DNA from 2 places in the Ornithinibacillus bavariensis genome. Region 2 is predicted to be linked to the other one. Evidence: a T-box and tRNA genes for the amino acid it is inferred to sense, from the RefSeq annotation. Region 2 holds a T-box; the other holds one or more tRNA genes.

Region 1 (4,374 bases), on a different contig from region 2:
TTTTTATGGAGGGGTAGCGAAGTGGCTAAACGCGGCGGACTGTAAATCCGCTCCTTCGGGTTCGGCAGTTCGAATCTGCCCCCCTCCACCATTTTAAAATTTTATAGTCATATTTTATACAGTAGGGGTATAGTTTAATGGTAAAACGAAGGTCTCCAAAACCTTTGATGTGGGTTCGATTCCTACTACCCCTGCCATTTTTATATAATGGCGGTCGTGGCGAAGTGGTTAACGCACCGGATTGTGGCTCCGGCACTCGTGGGTTCGATTCCCACCGATCGCCCCATATTGGGCTATAGCCAAGCGGTAAGGCAACGGGTTTTGGTCCCGTCATTCCTAGGTTCGAATCCTAGTAGCCCAGCCAAGCGCGGAAGTAGTTCAGTGGTAGAACACCACCTTGCCAAGGTGGGGGTCGCGGGTTCGAATCCCGTCTTCCGCTCCATATAAATGGCGGTATAGCCAAGTGGTAAGGCAGAGGTCTGCAAAACCTTTATCACCGGTTCAAATCCGGTTACCGCCTCCAAATTTACCTTTCTAATTTGTACTATCTTTTTAAACTCTTTTGTTTAAGTTGCTATTTTTATGGCAATTCAAACAAAAGAGTTTTTTTATTGTCCTGTTACAAATAAGTTTCATGTACTGTAATATATTTACTTTTTAGGGGATACTATCATTAGTTTAAGTATTTGGAGGTGAAACCATGGAAATAGAACATAATCCGCGATTAACTTCTGTAGAAATTTCACATATTTGGAATGCATATATGAACGATAGTCAATCTGCTTGTGTCTTAAAATATTTTATGAATTGCACAGAGGATCCTAATGTTAAAGAAGTAGTTCAATTCGGACTGAACATATGTGAAACTCATCTAAAAAAGTTAAAAGTATTATTTGAAAAAGAGAAATTTCCAATTCCAATTGGCTTTAATGAAAATGAAGATGTAGATGTTCATGCACCAAGAATTTTTTCAGATAGCTATATATTAAATTATATGCGTGACTTTGCTGCCATTGGTATGAATACGTATGGCACTGCATTAGGCTTTGTCGCAAGAGAAGATGTCTATGAATATTTTTCTACTTGTTTTGCAGAAACAAATAAATTGCATCGAATAGCCAAAAATTTGATGCTTGAAAAAGGTACTTATGTACGAGGTCCTTATATTCAGCCACCAGAAAAGTCAGAGTATGTAAAAAAACAATCCTTTTTAACTGGTTGGTTTGGTGAAAGACGTCCTTTAACTGCTATGGAAATTGCTAGTATATATGCAAACATACAGCGAAATGTATTAGGAGCTTCTACGATGATTGCATTTTCTCAAATTGCGAAGTCAAAAGAAGTTAAAAATTATACGATGAGAGGTAAACAAATTGCCTCTAAGCATTTGGAAGTATTTAATTCAATATTAAATGAAGACAATCTTCCAACACCTATGTCTTGGGCCTCTGAAGTAACAAATTCTACCGCTTACGTATTCTCAGATAAACTAATTATGTATCATACAGCCGCATTAATCTCGGTTAGTTTAGGTCATTATGGTATTGCTTTAGCAGGAAGCATGAGAAGAGATCTTTCTACCCACTTTATTCGGTTGAGTAGCGAGATTCTAAAGTACTCAGAAGATGGGGCAAATCTAATGATTGATAATGGATGGCTAGAACAACCTCCAAGAGCAACAGATAGGGATGCATTAGGAGATGGGTAGGAAATGTAATGGCCAGAGATAAAAGAGCTGAAGTGATATTTTGGAGTATTGCTTTACCAGGTTTTGGACAGTATTTAAATGGGAAGATTGTAAAAGGAACTGTATTAATCATTCTAGAATTTATTGTGAATGTAAAATCAGGACTAAATTATGCAATTCTTCCTAGCTTTTATGGTAATATGCAAGAATCCATTGTAAACACAGACTTTCAATGGTTAATGTTTTATCCATGTTTGTATTTATTCGCAATCTGGGATGCTTATCGGGATGCGGGGGGAGGGACATCGTCTTATTCCTTTTTACCCTTCGTATTCTCAGCATTTATTGGCACCATAGGTGTGGTGTACTCACCAGTATTCAATATTAATGGAATATATTTTGGAGTGATTTGGCTACCTATTCTATCTTTGATTTTAGGTTTTTTTATTGGAAAAGTTATTCAACTCATAGTATTAAAGTCGAAAAAAAGCCATACCGGTATATAGGTGCTTTAGATATTTCCAAAACTTTGTCATTGACTAGTTCACCTATTCCGTGCTATATTATTACTTGTCAGTCAAATATGGCACATGCCGGTGTGGCGGAATTGGCAGACGCGCGGGACTCAAAATCCCGTGTCCCTTGGGACGTGTCGGTTCGACCCCGACCACCGGTATCTTCAGGTTAAATTTAGTTGCGAAAGAAATAGTTGATTAAGCTCATAATCCTTGATGTTAAAGGTTTTATGAGCTCTTTTCTATTTTCTAAGTATATAATAGAAAATGATGTGTTTTAATAAATGTAAAAAGGCTCAAGAGGGTTGATACACCAATTTTCTTGAGCCTTTTTATATAATTTGTAAAAGGTAGAATCTTAAACAACTTAATTTATTTTCACCACTTTTTATCTCATGTCTAATCGAGTTATTTATTCATTAAATGATGGATTTATTCAATTAGCCCAAGTAATGTGAATTACTAACCCTTTTACACATCTTGGGTATCTCCGCGACCTTCGATAATGACCTTATCTGTTATTCTAGTACTTTAATAGTTTCAAGGAGTAGTAGTTATATTCTTATCTCAATTTTCTTTCTTTTCTTTTTTGCTTCTTTGGCCAGGTAAGTCGCATATTGAATCATTCTTTTCGCTACATCCATTTCCAAATAAAATAATATAGGTTGACCTGGGCGCCAATTCACTTCATAAATCCAAATCTTATTATGTTGATCAATCCCTATATCGATTCCAAGTTCGTCTAATGGTTGATCGTATAAACTATCAAAATGTGTTGAAAATTGTACAGCAAATACTTCTAAATAACGCTTGATATCGTAGTAGTTCTCATCAAATTGTTCCTGTAAAAAAGAAGTGATTACACTTGTGTAGCCCCCGCTACTTACATTTGACACAATTCCTTTGCTAGCAATGCGAGGATACATCGTTGTTAATGTCCATTTTCCTTCACCATTTTTTTGTACATGTAGGCGAATATCATATGATTGCCCTTGCTTAGTTTTCGATTGAATGAAAGGTTGTACTAAATAGGTCCTATCTTCTAATAAAATATCATCTAACCAATTCTCAAGTTGCCCTTCTGATAATACGTGTTTTGTTCCTGAATCAATTAGTAGATATTCATCTTGAATTTTTTCTATATAATGAACACCTTCACCTTTAGCTCCTGAAAGAGGTTTAACGATGATAGCGTTATATTTATCGATGTATGAAAGGGCCAAGTTAACTTCTTCAAATTCCTCGGAAGGTATTAAATAATTTTCAAAGATTTTCCCTTTTTTGATTCGATAATAAACGCTCATTTTATCTCCAATGGGGTGACTTGTAAAAGGAATTTCTTTTTCTAAAGCATCTACTATACGGTCTTGATTTGCGGTTAGTGTCCCTCCTGCATTGTATATAACGTCTGGATATCTGGTTTTACGTTCTACCCATACACCATTTTCATAAAATAATCCATTAATACGCCTTCTATTTAAATCTACTTTTCCTGGAGAAAAGTAGAAAAAATCTACTCCCTCCATTTTTGCTGCGGCTGCATATGCGTATGTTTTAAAAACAGTTTGCGGATCTTTCCGGTAATGTAGCATACCTATTGTGATCATCTGCATTCCTCCGATGATATTTTCAACTATCCTAAAAAGTTGCTTAACAAAACAGTGCATCCATTAAGATAAAAATAAATAACATCCTATTCATCTATGGTTTATTTCTATTATTCAACAGGTTTTAAATGAAACTTTATTTCTTTTGCAGCAGTTTTGGCATTCTTTTTGGCCTGTATTGATGAATATCCTGTTGCGATAATATATGCATATCGTTGTCCCATAGATATAGGCGGGGTAAGCAACCTACCTTTCCTAGGCTTTACATAAACTTCTTGAACACCTGGTAGATTAGAAGCTCGTTCTTTACCTGTTACTTTTTCCAAAATCCCTCTCTTAGAAATAGTGACATATTGCGTGAATACAGGCTTCTTCCATTTTTTTGTCAGATTAGGTGGAATACCAAGTGAAATTTTTAATGTTTCTTCAACTAAATTAATGCCGTATCCAATTTCAATGATTCTGTTCATTGCTCCACCTGAAATCCTTGGATTTATTTCAATTAGTTTACATTGGCCCTGAATAATCCTTATCTCTAAATGACAAGTGCCTGTTTCCATTTTGA
Region 2 (4,374 bases):
TTTTTTTGAATAGCAATGATAAACGGTGGATTATTTTTCTGATTTATAAAACCATATCGTAGGACATCAAACTTTTTCTGGTCTAGTGAAATAACATACTTTAGTATTGAATTTTTTTCGTTTTCTCCACCGTCATGTCCGTAGTAAACAACAAGGATGATACGTCCATTTGGTTTTAAATAAGGTAAAACAGATTGAATAGCCTTTATTGTAGATTCACCTTTTGTAATAATGGACTTATCACTTTTCGGTAAATAACCGAGATTAAAAATAGCACCGCCTATTTTTCCTGCTAAATCCTTTGATAAATAGTTTTCCATATTAGCATGGCTGTCTAAAACAAGGGAAACATTCGTGCAATTATTTTCAATTAATAATTGATCCGTATTATTAATAGCTTTCTCTTGAATATCAAAGGCAATAACTTCACCATTTTCTCCAACAAGTTTACTTAAAAATAAAGTATCATTACCATTACCACAGGTGGCATCTATAACTGTTTCACCTGGCTGAATAATTTCTTCTAATAGGTGATGAGAATATTTTAATATGCTTTTCATTGCGATCTCCTTTAATAAATCAAATCTATTTAAGCATAGCATGGATAAATGTAATCGTAAATTATTGGCATTATAGGATGAAATCATATTATTCTTGATGTGTTCAAGCTAGAGATTTCCTAGTGTTATGTTATATTAATATTAATAATATTCTATTTATTGATTAAATTTTGTGAAACAATGAACAATCAAATAGGGGGAATGAAAGTGAAAAGTATTGTATCCTTGTTGGACTTTGATGGGGCATACAAGAGACAATCTTTCTATCATGAAGGCTCCTACAATTGGATTGATTTTAATGTTATGCAAAATGTTAGTTTATTCTGCGAGAAGAGTACCCTATTGAATATTGCTGATAAACTAAACGATTATCAAGAAAGCAGCGTATATTATTTAGGTAGTGGTAACTATCATTATATCTCCTATTTACTGCAATCTAAAATTTGTCAGCCGTACACACTAATTTTATTTGATCACCATACAGATACATTACCTGCACCTAGTCCGGATTTGATATCATGTGGATCATGGCTACTGGAATCTCTCAAGACGCTTCCTTTGCTGAAAAAGGTCTACATCCTTGGTGTAAGTGAGGAAGCATATCAACACATCCCTAACGCGTTTGACGAAAAAGTGGTTATTTATACGGAACAATCACTTCACACCAATCTAGCAGCTATAATGAAAGCGATAAAAAAAAATATCCCGACAAAAACCATTTACATCAGTATAGATAAGGATGTGTTGGATATGGAAGATGCCCTAACTGGTTGGGATCAAGGGACCCTGCGCCTTAACCAGCTCATGAAGCTGGTAACGGAGCTTATTGCTTGTAAGGAGATAGCAGGTGTGGATATTTGTGGAGAATACCCAGTGAATCCTACGAAGGATTTTCTATTAGAGACGACGAATGCAGTGTATAAGAATAATCAGGCAAATTCTTATATCCTTAAACAAATTTATGAGCGGATGAGCGAGATTGCATCGAATCCCTTATCCAAGGATAGCATGAAAGTGTAATGGTAATCGTACAAAAGATAAATTATAAAAAAGGAATATCTTGACAAAGCTAATAGTATTCATTACAATTCAATTTAAATATTGAAAAGCAATGCGAAGGAGTAGTAGTATTGATTTCAGGTAAAGAGAGGCAATGGTTGGTGTAAATTGCCCCTGATTATTTACGAACTCGCCTTCAAGGCTGCAAAAGTGAACCATTAGTAGCTTTTGACGTACATCCACGTTACGGATACAAGTGAGCGATTGATTCGTTAATTTGGGTGGTACCGCGGGAATAACAGCTTCTCGTCCCTTATTGGGATGAGGGGCTTTTTTTATTTTAAAAAAGGAGGGAAAATGATGAGCTTTAACCATCATGAAATTGAAAAGAAATGGCAAAAATACTGGCTTGAAAATAAAACCTTCAAGACAAATACTTCATCCAATAAGGAAAAATTTTATGCATTAGACATGTTCCCATATCCATCGGGAGCAGGCCTTCATGTTGGTCACCCAGAAGGTTATACTGCTACCGATATACTGTCTAGAATGAAGCGGATGCAAGGTTACGAAGTACTTCATCCTATGGGGTGGGACGCTTTTGGACTTCCGGCTGAACAGTATGCACTAGATACAGGAAATAGCCCAGCTGAGTTTACGCAAAAGAATATTAATACCTTTAAAAGGCAAATTCAGGAGCTAGGTTTTTCTTATGATTGGGACAGAGAAATTAGTACAACAGATCCGAATTATTATAAGTGGACACAGTGGATATTTACAAAGCTTTATGAAAAAGGATTGGCTTACATTGATGAAGTAGCTGTTAACTGGTGTCCAGCTCTAGGAACTGTGCTAGCAAATGAAGAAGTAATTGATGGGAAAAGTGAGCGTGGGGGTCATCCAGTAATTCGTAAACCAATGAAACAATGGGTACTAAAAATTACTGCATATGCTGATCGGTTACTTGAGGATTTGGAGGAGTTGGATTGGCCGGAAAGCATCAAGGATATGCAGCGTAACTGGATTGGTCGTTCTGAAGGAGCAGAAATAACCTTTAACATAGAAGGGCATGATAAAGCCTTTACAGTATTTACAACACGACCAGATACTTTATTCGGTGCAACATATGCTGTTCTTGCTCCAGAACATCCTTTGGTAAAAGAGATTACAACCGCAGATCAAAAGAATGCGGTACAGAGCTATTTGAATGAAGTTCAAACCAAATCGGATTTAGAAAGAACAGATCTTGCTAAAGATAAAACAGGAGTATTTAGTGGTGCTTATGCCATTAACCCAGTTAATCAGGCAAAAATGCCTATATGGATAGCTGATTATGTTTTAATGTCTTATGGCACAGGTGCCATTATGGCTGTACCCGCTCATGATGAACGTGACTATGAATTTGCTAGTAAATTTGACATACCAATCATTGAAGTGGTAGCTGGTGGCGATGTCGCAAATGAAGCCTATACCGGAGATGGTGAACATGTTAACTCTGACTTCTTAAACGGGTTAAATAAAGAAGATGCTATTGCTAAAATGAATGCTTGGCTTGAAGATAAAGGTTTAGGAACGAAAAAAGTGACATATCGTTTGCGTGACTGGTTATTCTCTAGACAACGTTACTGGGGCGAGCCAATACCAATTATCCATTGGGAAGATGGTAGTATGACTACGGTGCCTGAAGAAGAGTTACCATTAGAACTTCCAGTCATGACGGAGATTAAACCATCTGGTACAGGTGAATCCCCATTAGCTAATAGTGATTGGGTTAATGTGGTCGATCCTAAAACCGGAATGAAAGGTCGCCGTGAGACGAATACAATGCCACAATGGGCGGGTAGCTGCTGGTATTTCTTACGTTATATTGACCCAAATAATTCAGAAAAATTAGCTGATCCAGAGCTATTGAAAAAATGGCTACCAATTGATATTTATATTGGTGGAGCAGAGCATGCAGTACTTCACCTACTATATGCCCGTTTTTGGCACAAGTTCTTGTACGATATTGGTGTAGTTCCGACTAAAGAACCATTTATGAAGCTTTTCAATCAGGGAATGATTCTAGGTGAAGGTAACGAGAAAATGAGTAAATCAAAAGGAAATGTTGTGAATCCTGATGATATTATCGCATCTCATGGAGCTGATACACTTCGACTTTATGAAATGTTCATGGGTCCACTAGATGCATCTGTTGCATGGTCTACCAATGGACTTGATGGAGCAAGACGTTTCCTTGATAGAGTATGGCGTTTATTCATTAATGAGGATGGGAGCCTATCTAATAAAATAGTAGATGAAGAAAGTACTGAACTAGAAAAGGTATATCATGAAACAGTTAAAAAGGTAACCGAGGACTTTGAACATCTACACTTCAATACTGGAATTTCACAAATGATGGTGTTCATTAATGAAGGATACAAAGCTGAAAAGCTTTCTAAGAAATATGTTGAAGGCTTTGTGAAGATGCTTTCCCCTGTTGCTCCTCATATTGCGGAGGAACTATGGAGTCATCTTGGCCACGAAGGAACTATTAGCTATGAAGCTTGGCCAACGTATGACGCCTCTAAATTGGTAGAAAATGAAATTGAAATAGTTATTCAAGTATTAGGAAAAGTTCGTTCTAAATTGAAAGTCGCAAAAGACATTTCTAAGGAAGAACTTGAGAAATTGGCACTTGAAGATGAAGGAATTCAAGATTGGATAGCAGGGAAGACGGTTAGAAAAGTTGTTGTTGTACCTGGCAAATTAGTTAATATTGTAGCAAACTAATGAAAGAGGGCTTCTCATTAAAAATTTTTATCATGAGAAGCCC

What was found. A T-box is a leader RNA that pairs with one kind of tRNA and senses whether it is charged. The one in region 2 lies ahead of leuS (leucine--tRNA ligase), so its partner is inferred to be a tRNA-Leu.
Region 1: it encodes a tRNA-Leu, which carries the amino acid that the T-box ahead of leuS (leucine--tRNA ligase) is inferred to sense. The anticodon was not compared.

The regions. Positions count from the first base shown of each region.
Region 1 is NZ_JBNPWZ010000002.1:1,082-5,455, forward strand. It holds tRNA gene HNR27_RS03915 (tRNA-Tyr) at 8-91, shown strand; tRNA gene HNR27_RS03920 (tRNA-Trp) at 124-197, shown strand; tRNA gene HNR27_RS03925 (tRNA-His) at 211-286, shown strand; tRNA gene HNR27_RS03930 (tRNA-Gln) at 290-364, shown strand; tRNA gene HNR27_RS03935 (tRNA-Gly) at 368-442, shown strand; tRNA gene HNR27_RS03940 (tRNA-Cys) at 450-523, shown strand; gene HNR27_RS03945 (DUF3231 family protein) at 701-1,708, shown strand; gene HNR27_RS03950 (hypothetical protein) at 1,717-2,193, shown strand; tRNA gene HNR27_RS03955 (tRNA-Leu) at 2,280-2,363, shown strand; gene HNR27_RS03960 (YheC/YheD family endospore coat-associated protein) at 2,757-3,809, opposite strand; gene HNR27_RS03965 (ATP-grasp domain-containing protein) at 3,920-4,374, opposite strand, start outside.
Region 2 is NZ_JBNPWZ010000001.1:810,419-814,792, forward strand. It holds gene mnmM (tRNA 5-(aminomethyl)-2-thiouridylate-methyltransferase MnmM) at 1-560, opposite strand, end outside; gene HNR27_RS03850 (arginase family protein) at 768-1,580, shown strand; T-box leader at 1,663-1,876, shown strand; gene leuS (leucine--tRNA ligase) at 1,920-4,331, shown strand.